DNA from 2 places in the Streptomyces sp. NPDC006393 genome. Region 1 is predicted to be linked to the other one. Evidence: riboswitches for the same ligand, from Rfam matches in the RefSeq annotation. Region 1 holds a riboswitch; the other holds the start of a gene.
What was found. A riboswitch is a leader RNA that binds a small molecule or an ion and turns the genes downstream of it on or off. The one in region 1 is predicted to bind S-adenosylmethionine.
Positions count from the first base shown of each region.

Region 2: linked by a shared signal. The riboswitch ahead of thrC (threonine synthase) and the one ahead of ABZ484_RS04715 (aminotransferase class V-fold PLP-dependent enzyme) in region 1 are both predicted to bind S-adenosylmethionine.

Region 1 is NZ_JBEXZD010000006.1:36,244-43,621, reverse strand. Features, by position in the region: gene ABZ484_RS04720 (Lrp/AsnC ligand binding domain-containing protein) at 1-59, shown strand, start outside; gene ABZ484_RS04715 (aminotransferase class V-fold PLP-dependent enzyme) at 99-1,460, opposite strand; SAM riboswitch class IV at 1,642-1,758, opposite strand; gene trpD (anthranilate phosphoribosyltransferase) at 1,837-2,901, opposite strand; gene ABZ484_RS04705 (ubiquinol-cytochrome c reductase cytochrome b subunit) at 3,054-4,691, opposite strand; gene ABZ484_RS04700 (Rieske 2Fe-2S domain-containing protein) at 4,688-5,746, opposite strand; gene ABZ484_RS04695 (c-type cytochrome) at 5,743-6,552, opposite strand; gene ABZ484_RS04690 (heme-copper oxidase subunit III) at 6,614-7,234, opposite strand.
Region 2 is NZ_JBEXZD010000001.1:37,465-44,842, forward strand. Features, by position in the region: gene otsB (trehalose-phosphatase) at 1-541, shown strand, start outside; gene ABZ484_RS00190 (trehalose-6-phosphate synthase) at 644-2,080, opposite strand; gene ABZ484_RS00195 (glucosyl-3-phosphoglycerate synthase) at 2,163-3,125, opposite strand; SAM riboswitch class I at 3,327-3,467, shown strand; gene thrC (threonine synthase) at 3,486-4,772, shown strand; gene ABZ484_RS00205 (MoaD/ThiS family protein) at 4,769-5,044, shown strand; gene ABZ484_RS00210 (cold-shock protein) at 5,473-5,676, shown strand; gene groL (chaperonin GroEL) at 6,003-7,378, shown strand, end outside.

The DNA.
Region 1 (7,378 bases):
TCCGTACCTACTCGCAGCACGACCTCGAGGCGGCGTTCGCCATCGGGCTGGACTCCTGACCCGACCGCCCGGAGGCCGGCTCACCGCAGAGGCCGGGTTCACACCGCGGGGACGCAGCGGCCGTCCTCCGTGCGGTACTGCCACTTCGCGCCGTCGCGCACCAGTTCCCGCACCGCCGTGACGAACCGCTCCACGTGCTCGTCCGGCGTGCCCGCTCCGAAGCTGACGCGAATGGCGTTGAGGGACTTCTCGCCGGGCGCGGCCTCGGGGGCGCCGCACTCGCCCTGGGTCTGCGGGTCGCTGCCCAGCAGGGTGCGCACCAGCGGGTGGGCGCAGAACAGCCCGTCGCGCACACCGATGCCGTACTCCGCGGAGAGCGCGGCGGCGAAGTGGGAGCTGTTCCAGCCCTCCACGACGAAGGAGATCACGCCGACGCGCGGGGCGTCGTCCCCGAACAGGGAGAGGACCTTCACCTCGGGGACGCCGGCGAGCCCGTCCCGCACCGTGCGGATCAGGTGCTGCTCACGGGCCACCAGGGTGTCGAAGCCGGTCTCGGTCAGCGCCTTGCAGGCCGAGGCGACGGCGTAGGCGCCGATGACGTTCGGGGAGCCGGCCTCGTGGCGGGCGGCGCTGTCGTGCCACTCCACGTCCACTCCCCCGTCGGTGCGCCGCGTGACCCGGCGGCTCGCGCCCCCGCCCGCGAGGTACGGCTCGGCCTCGCGCAGCCAGTCGGAGCGGCCCGCGAGCACCCCGGAGCCGAACGGGGCGTACAGCTTGTGGCCGGAGAAGGCGACCCAGTCGACGTCCAGGTCCGTGACCGACACCGGGTGGTGCGGAGCGAGCTGGGCGGCGTCCAGGACGATCCGGGCGCCGTGCGCGTGCGCGGCGGCGGCCAGCTCCCGTACGGGCCACAGCTCGCCGGTGACGTTGGAGGCGCCGGTGACGCAGACCAGGGCCGGGCCGTGCGGCTCACGGTCGGCCAGGGCCCGCTCCAGGGTGCTCACGGCCTGCTCCGGGGTGCGCGGGGCGTTGAGGTACGTCACCTGCGCGTCCCTCCAGGGCAGCAGGGAGGCGTGGTGCTCGGTCTCGAAGACGAACACCCGGCAGTCGGCCGGGATCGCACGGGCCAGCAGGTTGAGCGAGTCCGTCGTCGAACGGGTGAAGACCACCTGGTCCCCCGCGCGGCAGCCGAGGAACTCGGCGACCGTCGCCCGGGCGTTCTCGAACAGGTCGGTGGACAGCTGCGAGAGGTAGCCGGCGCCGCGGTGGACGCTGCCGTAGTACGGCGCGTACGCCGCCACGTCGTCCCAGACGCGCTGGAGCGCGGGGGCGCTGGCCGCGTAGTCGAGGGCCGCGTAGGTGACCTCACCACCCGTCACGAGCGGCACGGTGACGTCCCTGCCCAGAACGGGCAGCGGGGCACAGACGGACTGGTCGGCGGCAACGGTGGAGACAGACATGGGTGAACTCCCGTGAAAGCAGGCGGAATCACCACGCGAGCGCGCATGGCTCGAGCGTGGGTGAAGGTGAAAAGGGGATGCGGAGGCGGGGCTCTGCGGCCCTAGCGCATTCGCTTGCTCACGGAAGGCTCCCTCGTACGACCAGGACCCCTGGCCCCACGCTCTTCACAAGCGTGCGAGGGGTCCGCGCTTGCCGTAGACCTCGCTGCCTACGGCCTGGTCCTCACCCGGGGCACCCCGCCACGGACGGAGGGTTGCCGGACAGCCGGCCGGGGCCACATGGCTGTCACTCATGACCTGGACAGGAACGTACGCGAGGTGATCGTGGTCCCGCAACCCGTGTCCGGATCGCGGGACCACGACACCTTCCGTCATGTCATGTGTTGCTGGCCGCCACCCAGCGCTCCAGCGTGCGCCGGGCCGCGCCGGAGTCGACGGACTCCGCCGCCTTCTCCATGGCGGCCCGGATCTGCTCCACCAGTGTCCCGGAGCCCGGCTCCAGGGCCACCAGCGCGGCCGCCGAGTTCAGCAGGACGGCGTCCCGTACGGGGCCGTGCTCGCCGTCCAGCAGGCGCCGGGCGACCTCCGCGTTGAAGGAGGCGTCGGCGCCGCGCAGCGCCTCCACCGGCACCAGGTCGATGCCCACGTCCCGCGGGTCGAAGGCCTCCTCGGTGACCTTGCCGTCCCGGACCACCCACACCCGCGAGGTCGCGGTGGTGGTCAGCTCGTCGAGGCCGTCGTCGCCCCGGAAGACCAGGGAGGAGTTGCCGCGCTCGGCGAAGACGCCCGCCACGATCGGCGCCTCGTGCGCCACGGCGACACCGACCGCCTGTGCCCTCACCTTCGCCGGATTGGTCAGCGGACCGAGCAGGTTGAACACCGTGCGGATCCCCAACTGCCCGCGCGCGGCACCCACATGGCGCAGTGCCGGATGGAACTTCACCGCGAAGCAGAAGGTGATCCCGGCCTCCTCGGCGACCTCCACCACCCGCTTCGGGCTCAGGTCGAGGTTGACGCCCAGCTTCTCCAGCACGTCGGACGCCCCGGACGCGGAGGACGCGGCCCGGTTGCCGTGCTTGACGACCTTCGCGCCGGTGCCGGCCACGACGATCGACGACATGGTGGAGATGTTCACCGTCTTCGCGCCGTCGCCGCCGGTGCCGACGATGTCGACGGTGGCGCCCGGCACCTCGATCACGTTGGCGTGCTCGTACATCGTGCGGACGAGGCCGGTGATCTCCTCGACGGTGGCGCCCTTGGCGCGCAGCGCCACCGCGAACCCGGCGATCTGGGCGTCCGTCGCCTCGCCGGCCATGATCCGGTCCATGGCCCAGGCGGTGTCGTCGGCGGCCAGGTCCCGGCCCTCCAGCAGTCCGTTCAGCACCCGGGGCCAGGAACGGCCCGCCGCGGTGTCGCCTCCAGCGGGGGTCACAGCGCTCATATGCCGCTCCTGGGTGGGTTCGGTGTCCCGGACTACGGGACGCGGGTCTCGACGGGCTCCAGCCTATCCAGCCCGGGGACACGGCGAAGGGCCCCGTCCGGGGTTCGGACGGGGCCCTTCGACCGTGGCGTGGCGACGCTCGGAATCAGTGATCAGTGGTGGCCGTGGCCGCTCGTGATCTCCTTGTACTCCTCGACGGTCGGCTTGGGGATCTGGCTCTCCTCGCCGTAGAACGCGCCGCTGAGCTTGGCGCGCAGCTTCTGCGTGCCCGAGATCTTCCGCTCGACGCCGTTCTCGTCGACCGTCGGACCGAGCTCGACCGGCTCGTACTGGTGGTGAGCGGTGAGGGTGTACAGCTGCTCCTGGCTGAGCGGCTCGTGGACCTCGATGAACTCACCGTGCGGCAGGCGCTTGATGATGCCCGACTCGCGGCCGTGCAGCACCTTGTCCTTGTCCCGGCGCTGGAGGCCGAGGCAGATCCGCTTGGTGATGACGAACACGATGACCGGCACGACGAAGAACGAGATCCGGACGAACCAGGTGATCGCGTTGATCGACAGGTGGAAGTGGGTGGCCCACAGGTCGTTTCCACCGCCGACCAGCAGCACGAAGTACCAGGCGATCCACGCGGCGCCGAAGGCCGTGCGGGTCGGGGCGTTGCGCGGACGGTCCAGGATGTGGTGCTCGCGCTTGTCGCCGGTGACCCAGGACTCCAGGAACGGGTAGATCGCGATCGCCACCAGGACCAGCGGGAAGATCACCAGGGGGATGAACACGCCCAGCACGAGCGTGTGGCCCCAGAAGTTGATCTCCCAGCCCGGCATCGTGCGGATCAGGCCCTCGGAGAAGCCCATGTACCAGTCGGGCTGGGCTCCGGTGGACACCTGGTCCGGACGGTAGGGGCCGATGGCCCAGATCGGGTTGATCTGCGCGACCGCCGCGATGGCCGTGATGACACCGAAGACCAGGAAGAAGAAGCCTCCGGCCTTGGCCATATAGACCGGCAGCAGCGGCATGCCGACGACGTTGTTGTTGGTCTTGCCGGGACCCGCGAACTGCGTGTGCTTGTGGTAGAAGACCAGGATCAGGTGGCCGACCACCAGACCGAGCATGATGCCCGGCAGCAGCAGGATGTGGATCGAGTAGAACCGGGCCACGAAGTCGTGACCGGGGAACTCGCCGCCGAAGAGGAAGAACGACAGGTACGTGCCGATGATCGGCACGGACAGGATCGCGCCCTCCATGAAGCGGACACCGGTGCCGGAGAGCAGGTCGTCCGGGAGCGAGTAGCCGGTGAAGCCGGTGAACATGCCGAGGACGAACAGCAGGAAGCCGAACATCCAGTTGATCTCACGCGGCTTGCGGAACGCGCCGGTGAAGAACACGCGCATCATGTGCACGAACATGCCGGCGAGGAAGACCAGCGCGGCCCAGTGGTGGATCTGCCGGATGAGCAGACCACCGCGCACCTCGAAGGAGATGTGCAGGGTCGAGTTGAACGCCTCGCTCATCAGCTGTCCCTGGAGCGGGACGTAGCTGCCGTGGTACACCACCTCGTTCATCGAGGGGTGGAAGAACAGCGTCAGATACACACCCGTGAGGATGATGATCAGGAAGCTGTAGAGGCAGACCTCACCCAGCATGAACGACCAGTGGTCGGGGAAGATCTTGCGCATGTTGGCCTTGGCCAGGCTGTAGATGCCCAGCCGGCCGTCGACCCAGTCGGCGAGCTTCTCGCCGGCCGGTTCCTTCCCGCGCGAGCGGGTCGGGTTGCTCGCTGTAGTACTCATCCGCGCTCCCAGAATGCAGGACCGACGGGCTCCTCGAAGTCGCCGAGCGCCTGGAGGTAACCCTCGCTGTCCACGCCGATGCGCAGCTGCGGCAGGGCGTGACCGGCGGGGCCGAAGATCACTCGGGCACCGTCGGAGAGGTCGAAGGTGGACTGGTGGCACGGGCACAGCACGTGGTGCGTCTGCTGCTCGTACAGGGAGATCGGGCAGCCGACGTGGGTGCAGATCTTCGAGTACGCGACGATGCCCTGGTGCGACCACTCCAGCTCGCGCTTGTCCTTGATGTTGTCCGGCTGGAGCCGGACGATCATCAGGGCCGCCTTGGCGATCTCGGTCTGGAAGTCCTCGTTCGTCTCCTCCAGGCCGTCGGGCTTGGCGAAGGTGAGCGAACCGACGGCGACGTCCTCGGGACGCAGCGGCTGGTTGGTGTTCATGTTGACCAGGCGCTTGCCCTTGGCCCACATGGTGTGGCGGAGGCTGGTCCCGGGCAGCGTACCGAGGTCGCGCAGCAGGAACAGGCCGGACAGCGGCACCAGGGTGAGCGCACCCAGCATGGTGTTGCGGATCAGCGGACGGCGGCCGATCGCGGACTCCTTGGCACCCTGCTTGAAGTCGGCGTGGACCTTCGTGCGGACCTCGGGGGACGCCTCGATCGGGTGACGCTCGTCGGCGATCTCCGCGTCGGACATCAGGGTGCGGGCCCAGTGGACCGCGCCCGCGCCGATGCAGAACAGCGCCACGCCGAGGGTCAGGCCCAGCGCGAAGTTCATCGCGCTGACGTGCCCGATCGGGAAGACGTAGATCGACTTGTCGTTCGGGATCGCCACGTAGGAGGCGATGAAGCCGAGGGTGGCCAGCATCGACACCGTGAACAGCAGGGCGACGGTGCGCTCGGACCGCTTGGCGGCCCGCTCGTCGATGTCCTGGATCCGGTGCTCGTGGGGCGGCAGGCCCGGGTCGGCGAACGGGTTCTTCTCGTCCGCGACCTTCACGGCGCCGTGCGGCGCCCCCTGCTCGGCAGGCAGGTTCTCTTCTGGAATGTCTTGGCTACTCATGACTTCTTGGCCTTTGCGGTCCGGGCGGCGACCCACACGGCGACGGCGATCAGGGCGCCGAGGCCGGCGATCCACGCGAACAGACCCTCACTGACCGGCCCGAGGCCGCCCAGCTCCAGACCGCCGGGGTTCTCCGTCTCGTCGCCGTTGACCGCGTTCAGGTACGCGATGATGTCCTTCTTGTTCTTCGACGACAGCGTGGTGTCGGGGAAGGAGGGCATGTTCTGCGGGCCGGTCTGCATGGCCTCGTAGATGTGCTTCGGCGCGACGCCCTCGAGGTCCGGGGCGAACTTGCCGTGCGTGAGCGCACCGCCCTTGCCGGTGAAGTTGTGGCACTGCGCGCAGTTGGTGCGGAACAGCTCGCCGCCCTTGGCGATGTCCGCGCCCTCCGGGCTGTACTCGTTCTTCGTCGGCACGTTGGGGCCGGCGCCCAGGGAGGCGATGTAGGCCGCGAGCTGGTCGATCTCGCCCTGGCTGTAGATGACCTTCTTCTTGGGGACCTGCGCGCCCGGCTGCTGGGCCGGCATACGGCCCGTGCCGACCTGGAAGTCGACTGCCGCCGCGCCCACGCCCACCAGGGACGGACCGTCAGTGGTGCCCTGACCACCGGTGCCGTGGCAGCTGGCGCAGCCGACCTCGTAGAGCTTCTTGCCCTCCTCGATGGTGAGGGACTGGGCGGAGTCGTCGGCCTTCGCCTTGCTCGCGGGCGCGAACGCGGTGTACAGCCCCCCCGTGGCCGCCAGCGCGAGAAGTAGGACGACGACCGCCGCCAGCGGATGGCGTCGTCGTGCGGAGAGCTTTTTCACGGATTACCCCGGTGTCAGGATCTTCTGCGTCGATGCTTGCGGACTTGGATCGGTTCGTCGGCTACTTGATCAGGTAGATCGTGGCGAAGAGGCCGATCCAGACGACATCGACGAAGTGCCAGTAGTAGGACACGACGATGGCCGCGGTCGCCTGCTCGTGGGTGAACCTCCGGGCCGCGTAGGTGCGGCCGAGGACCAGCAGGAAGGCGATGAGACCGCCCGTCACGTGCAGGCCGTGGAAGCCGGTGGTCAGGTAGAACACCGAGCCGTACGGGTCGGAGGACAGCGAGAGGCCCTCCTCCTTCACGAGGCTCGTGTACTCGTAGATCTGACCGCCGATGAAGATCGCACCCATGATGAAGGTGACGATGAACCAGCCCCGGAGCTTCTTCACGTCACCGCGCTCGGCGGCGAACACGCCGAGCTGACAGGTGAGCGAGGAGAGCACCAGGATCGTGGTGTTCACCGAAGAGAAGGGGACGTTGAGACTGTCCGCCATCGACTTCCAGTGATCGGGTCCCGTCACCGATCGCAGGGTGAAGTACATCGCGAAGAGGGCCGCGAAGAACATCAGCTCGGAACTCAGCCAGATGATGGTTCCGACGCTGGTGAGGTTCGGCCGGTTGACCGACGGGTGCGCGTGCCCGGTTTCTACTGTCGTTGCTGTCGCCACGACCGACATTATGTCGGTCGCTTATCCCGCCCTCACTCCGGGGGGTGCCGTTCGGAGTGTTGGCGGGGTGTGCCCAGCTCGGATGGCCCATCGAAGGCATGTTCCAAGCGGTGTTGACCAGGAGTCGAAGGGAGTAGCATCCGCGCCATCGGT
Region 2 (7,378 bases), on a different contig from region 1:
CTACGGCGCCGAACGCTGGGAGGCCGTCACGGGCACGCTCACCGCACCGGCCCCGCATCCCGGCGTGGCCGCCGTCCGCGCCGAGCTGCCGGGCTTCCTCGACCGGATCGGCGCCTGGCGCGGCACCTGGATCGAGGAGAAGGGCCGCTCCCTCGCGGTCCACACCCGCCGCGCGGACGACCCCCAGGCCGCGTACGAACTGCTCCGCGAGCCCCTGACCGAGCTGGCCGCCCGACACGGCCTGATCGTCGAACCGGGCCGCATGGTCCTCGAGCTGCGCCCGCCGGGCATGGACAAGGGCGTGGCACTGTCGGACTACGTCCGCGGCCTGGGCGCCACCTCGGTCCTCTACGCCGGCGACGACCTCGGCGACCTCCCCGCCTTCGCCGCGATCGAGAAGCTCCGCTCCAACGGAGTGCCCGGCGTCCTGGTGTGCAGCGGCAGCACAGAGGTCACAGAACTCTCGGCCCGAGCAGACCTGGTGGTGGAGGGCCCGGCAGGAGTGGTGGCCCTACTGAGGACGCTGGCCGATCACACGTAGCCTGCGGGCGGTCGTGCCGCAGGGCGGCACGGGTGGGCGCTGGGGGTGCCCCCTCTGGGGGAGGCCCCCCAAGCGGGGCATGCGGCCCCCCAGCACCCCCACCTACCCCAGCTGATCCAACTCCCGCAGCTGATCCAGAAACCACTGAGCGGGCGGCAACGCGGTTGCCGCCGCGGCAAGCCGCTTCGTCCGCTCCGCCCGCTCCGCCCCCGCCATGCCCAACGCCTCGTGCAGCGCCCCCGCCGTCCCCACCACGTCGAACGGATTCACCGCCACCGCGTCCTCCCCCAGCTCCTCGTACGCCCCCGCCTCCCGCGACAGCACCAGCGCACACCCGGAGTCGGAGACGACCGGCACCTCCTTGGCGACCAGGTTCATCCCGTCCCGGATCGGGTTGACCAGCGCCACGTCCGCGATCCGGTACGCCGCCAGCGACCGGGCGAAGTCGTCCTCGACGTGCAGCACGACCGGCCGCCACCCGGCGGTCCCGAACCGCCCGTTGATCTCGTCCGCGAGCCGCCGCACCTCCGCCGTGTAGTGCCGGTACACGGCGAGGTCCTGCCGCGAGGGGTAGGCGAACGCGAGATGCACCACCCGTTCGCGCCACTCGGGGTGGTCCTCCAGCAGCTGCCGGTACGCCAGCAGGCCCCGCACGATGTTCTTCGACAGCTCCGTACGGTCCACCCGGACGATCGTCCGGCGCGGGCCGCCGTCCGGGGCCGCGCCGATCTCCTCGCGCAGGGCCGCCATCCACTCGAAGACGTCCGCCCGGTGCGAGCGCTCCCGCAGGAACTCGGCGTCCGCGCCCAGCCCGTGCACCCCGACCCGGGTGCCCCCGAGCCCGCCCACGAGCGCCTCGCAGCACCCGGTGAACGCGTCCGCCCACCGCCGGGTGAGGAAGCCCAGCCGGTCGGCGCCCAGCATGCCGCGCAGCACCTGCCCGGCGACGTCGTCGGGCAGCATCCGGAAGTAGTCCACCGGCGCCCACGGCGTGTGCGAGAAGTGCCCGATGCGCACATCCGGCCGGAAGTCGCGCAGCATCCCCGGCACCAGGGCCAGGTGGTAGTCCTGCACCACCACGGCAGCGCCCTCGGCCGCCTCCTCCGCCAGCGCCTCCGCGAAGGCCCGGTTGTAGGCCTCGTAGGACGCCCACCGGCGCCGGAACTCCCGGTCGAAGACGGGCTCCAGCGGGGTCTGGTACAGCATGTGGTGGACGAACCACAGCACCGAGTTGGCGATGCCGTTGTACGCGTCGGAGAACACCTTCGGGTCGATGTCCAGCATCCGCACCCGCTGCCCGCCGGTCGCCTCCGGCGGCAGCCGGCGTTCGCCCTCGTAGCGGCGTACGGCCTCCCGGTCGGCGTCGCTCAGCGCGGCGCACACCCACACCGCGCCCGCGTCCGGCCCGATCGCGGACAGCCCGGAGACCAGCCCTCCGCCTCCGCGCCGGGCATGGAGCGAGCCGTCCTCGCGGATCCCGTACGAGACCGGCCCGCGATTGGACGCGACCAGCACCTCGGCACCGTGCGTTGCAGCCATGGTCTGGAACCTAGCCCGGGCCCGAAACGCTCAAACGTACGGTTCCGCTTCGTAGCCGGCCGTACCAGGGCGCGAGCGGGTTTCACGCCACCTTCCGGGTGGCGTACTCCGCGATCTCGTTCATCGGCGGGCGCTCCTCGGTGTCCACCGAGTACGTGCGCGGCTCGAAGCCGTCCTCGCCGCGCTCGAACTGGGTGAGGGCGGGGCGGATCAGATGGCCGCGGGCCAGGCGCAGCTGGGCGGTGCGGTAGATCGCGGCGGCCATCCGGCCGAGCGCCTGCCCGTCCTGGTGCCGGTGCCGGCGCACCCCCACGTCGACCTGCGCGAGCGCGTCCAGGCCCACCAGGTGCAGCGCGTCGACCAGCATGCCCAGCTCGACGCCGTAGCCGACGGGGAACGGCAGCTGTTCCAGCAGGGAGCGGCGGGCGGCGTACTCGCCGCCGAGCGGCTGCACGAAGCCGGCCAGCTGCGGCCAGTGCATGTTGAGCAGCGGGCGGGCCATCAGCTCGGTGACCCGGCCGCCCTGCCCGGCCGCCGCGCCGCCGGCGCCCGGCACCGTCAGCGGACGGTCGTACATCGCCTTGACCAGGTGCACGTCCGGGTCGGTGAGCAGCGGGCCCACGATCCCGGTGACGAAGTCGGAGGAGAACTCCCTCAGGTCGGCGTCGACGAAGCAGATGACGTCCCCGCGGGTGACCAGCAGGGAGCGCCACAGCACCTCGCCCTTGCCGGGGACCGCCGGGATGCGGGGGAGGATCACGTCGCGGTGCACGACCCGGGCGCCCGCGGCGTCGGCCCGCTCGGCGGTGCGGTCGGTGGAGCCGGAGTCGACGACGACGACCTCGTCGACGAGCGGGGCCCGCACCACCAGGTCCCGGCGGATCGCGGCGACGATGTCGCCGACCGTCTCCTCCTCGTTCAGCGCGGGCAGCACCACACTGATGGAGGAACCGGTCGCGCGTTTGGCGGCCAGGAGCGTGTGGAGCGGGCGATCGGTCACGGACCAGGAGCGTGTCCTCAGCCAGCGCTCGACTTCTTCCAGCACGATCGACGGCTCCTCACTCCTGCTCGGCTCGTTCGCCAGGACCGGCGGTGCCCGGATCGCGGCGTGGATCACATCTTCGTGTGATCCGTCTCGCGGTTCGGACGACCCCCTCTCACTGTCCTGGCCGTCGGTTACAGTCTTGAACAACGCGGATGACCATCGCATGCCGGGGGTCATCACCCGCGACTCACAACCGAATACCGCTCATCCAGAGGGGCAGAGGGACACGGCCCGATGAAGCCCCGGCAACCCCCCTGAGCCGAACTCGTCTCCGCGAGGCGCCAGGCCAGGGAAGGTGCCAATTCCGTCTCACGGCGAGATGCGTCGTGAGGAAGATGAGGAGAAAGGGCCTCGCCTCACATGGCTGTGCAGACAGTTGCAAGCAGCACCTCCGGTTCCACCGTCGACCTCGGCCCCGCCGCGGCCCTGAGCTGTCGCGAGTGCGGTCACCGCGTCCCCCTCGGCCCGGTCTTCGCCTGCGAGGAGTGTTTCGGCCCGCTGGAGATCGCCTACGACTTCTCGGCCTACGACACCGAGGAGCTGCGCAAGAAGATCGAGGCGGGCCCCGCGAACATCTGGCGCTACGCCCCGCTGCTGCCCGTCCCCGCGGACGTGGCCGACAAGCCGAACATCAACCCCGGCTGGACCAAGCTCGTCAAGGCCGACAACCTGGCCCGTGAACTCGGCGTCACCGGCGGTCTGTACGTGAAGGACGACTCCGGCAACCCGACGCACTCCTTCAAGGACCGCGTGGTCGCCCAGGCACTGGAGGCCGCCCGCGCCTTCGGCTTCACGACGCTGTCCTGCTCCTCCACCGGCAATCTCGCCGGCGCCGTCGGCGCCGCCGCCGCCCGCGCCGGCTTCCGCTCCTGCGTCTTCATCCCGCACGACCTGGAGCAGGGCAAGATCGTCATGGCCGCGATCTACGGCGGGGACCTCGTCGGCATCGAGGGCAACTACGACGACGTGAACCGCTTCTGCTCCGAGCTGATCGGCGACCCGGCCGGCGAGGGCTGGGGCTTCGTCAACGTCAACCTGCGGCCGTACTACGCCGAGGGCTCCAAGACGCTGGCGTACGAGATCTGCGAGCAGCTCGGCTGGCGGCTCCCGGACCAGATCGTCGTCCCCATCGCCTCCGGCTCCCAGCTCACCAAGGTCGACAAGGGCCTCCAGGAGCTGATCAAGCTGGGTCTGGTCGAGGACAGGCCGTACAAGATCTTCGGCGCCCAGGCCGAGGGCTGCTCGCCGGTGTCCACGGCCTTCAAGGCCGGGCACGACGTCGTGCGCCCGCAGAAGCCGAACACCATCGCCAAGTCGCTGGCCATCGGCAACCCGGCCGACGGGCCGTATGTGCTGGACATCGCGCGCCGCACGGGTGGTGCGGTGGAGGATGTGACGGACGAGCAGGTCGTCGACGCGATCAAGCTGCTCGCCCGCACCGAGGGCATCTTCGCGGAGACGGCCGGCGGCGTGACGGTCGGCGTGACGCGGAAGCTCATCGACAGCGGCGTACTCGACCCGACGAAGACCACCGTCGTCCTCAACACCGGCGACGGCCTGAAGACCCTGGACGCGGTCGCGGGCACCGGCCTGACCGCGACCATCCGCCCGACCCTGGACTCCTTCCGAGAGGCTGGCCTCGTATGAGCGTGACCGTTCGCATCCCCACCATCCTGCGCACCTACACCGGCGGACAGGCCGAGGTGAGCGCCGAGGGCGCGACCCTCGCCGAGGTCATCTCCGACCTGGAGAAGAACCACACGGGCATCGCCGCGCGCGTCCTGGACGACCAGGGCAAGCTGCGCCGCTTCGTCAACGTCTACGTCAACGACGACGACGTCCGCTTCGAGCAGGGTCTTCAGACCGCCACCCCGAACGGCGCGGGCGTGTCGATCATCCCCGCGGTCGCCGGCGGCTGACCATTACCCTGGGTAACTCGGTTACCGGCTGTTCACGGAACGGCCCCTTCCGTAAGAGAAGCGGAGGGGGCCGTTCTGCGTGATTGAGCGCGGTACAGTTGGGGAACGCGCCCCTGATCCATGGATCGGGAAGCCCTGGATTCCTGCCGCACGCCGATAAGAAGTAGCCAAAGTGTGCGGGTTTTTCGCGGCATTTGTCTTGTTTGTGGGGCCCGACTTGCCCTGAATCAAGATGAATTCTCGTCATATTCCGGACCCGGTCCGTCCAGAATTCTCGTCCGATTGACCTGTTGCAGACGGCAGTTGGACAGATACATTCAGCCGCGGTCGACGCGTTCCGGCGCACGCCCCCGTCCACGGGGGGTGAGGTCTGACCCGGGTCCGCGAAGTGTGGATCTGTGCAAGGGCCAGTAATAGGGGAGTTAGGCATGGCTCAGGGCACCGTCAAGTGGTTCAACGCGGAGAAGGGGTACGGCTTCATCGCGGTCGACGGTGGTGCGGACGTCTTCGTCCACTACAGCGCGATCCAGATGGACGGCTACCGCACGCTGGAAGAGGGCCAGCGGGTCGAGTTCGAGATCTCGCAGGGCCAGAAGGGCCCGCAGGCGGACATGGTCCGCGTCACGGCCTGATTCGCGCGACCACCGCAAGCGATCAGCTTTCGAAGGGCCCGCACCTCCACCCGGGGTGCGGGCCCTTCGGTGTGTCGCCGCACGCGCGCGCCGCCGGCCCGGCCGTCACCCCGAGGGGCTCGCTTCGCGAGCGCGCCTTGCACTCGGGTGGGTCGAGTGCTAATCATTGGCGTTAGCACTCTGAAGGTGAGAGTGACAGCGAAGGACCGGGTCGGTGAGGCCCGCGGGCCGGGTGGGGCAAGGAACCACGAGGCCGGCGAGCCGTCCGTCGCGGGCGCGGGCGCGGTCCGAAGGAATCACCCCCAGTCCTGGAGGGACCACTTCACATGGCCAAGATCATCGCGTTCGACGAGGAGGCGCGGCGCGGCCTCGAGCGCGGCATGAACCAGCTCGCGGACGCCGTCAAGGTGACCCTCGGCCCCAAGGGCCGCAACGTCGTCCTCGAGAAGAAGTGGGGCGCCCCCACGATCACCAACGACGGTGTCTCCATCGCCAAGGAGATCGAGCTCGAGGACCCGTACGAGAAGATCGGCGCCGAGCTGGTCAAGGAAGTCGCCAAGAAGACGGACGACGTCGCCGGTGACGGTACGACCACCGCGACCGTCCTCGCCCAGGCCCTGGTCAAGGAGGGCCTGCGCAACGTCGCCGCCGGCGCCAACCCGATGGCCCTGAAGCGTGGCATCGAGAAGGCCGTCGAGGCCGTCTCCGCCGCCCTGCTCGACCAGGCCAAGGAGGTCGAGACCAAGGAGCAGATCGCCTCCACCGCCTCCATCTCCGCCGCCGACACCCAGATCGGCGAGCTGATCGCCGAGGCCATGGACAAGGTCGGCAAGGAAGGCGTCATCACCGTCGAGGAGTCGCAGACCTTCGGTCTGGAGCTCGAGCTCACCGAGGGCATGCGCTTCGACAAGGGCTACATCTCCGCCTACTTCGCCACCGACATGGAGCGCATGGAGGCGTCGCTCGAGGACCCGTACATCCTCATCGCGAACTCCAAGATCGGCTCCGTCAAGGACCTGCTCCCGCTGCTGGAGAAGGTCATGCAGTCGGGCAAGCCGCTGCTGATCATCGCCGAGGACGTCGAGGGCGAGGCCCTGTCGACCCTGGTCGTCAACAAGATCCGCGGCACCTTCAAGTCCGTCGCGGTCAAGGCCCCGGGCTTCGGCGACCGCCGCAAGGCCATGCTCGGCGACATCGCCATCCTCACGGGCGGCGAGGTCATCTCCGAGGAGGTCGGCCTCAAGCTGGAGAACGCCACGCTCGACCTGCTGGGCAAGGCCCGCAAGGTCGTCATCACCAAGGACGAGACCACCATCGTCGACGGTGCCGGCTCTTCGGACCAGGTGAACGGCCGCGTGAACCAGATCCGCGCCGAGATCGAGAACAGCGACTCCGACTACGACCGCGAGAAGCTCCAGGAGCGCCTGGCGAAGCTCGCCGGCGGTGTCGCGGTCATCAAGGCCGGTGCCGCCACCGAGGTCGAGCTCAAGGAGCGCAAGCACCGCATCGAGGACGCCGTCCGCAACGCCAAGGCGGCCGTCGAGGAGGGCATCGTCGCCGGTGGTGGCGTGGCCCTGCTGCAGACCACCAACGTCTTCGAGAAGCTGGAGCTCGAGGGTGACGAGGCGACCGGCGCCCAGGCCGTGAAGCTCGCGCTGGAGGCCCCGCTGAAGCAGATCGCCGTCAACGCCGGCCTCGAGGG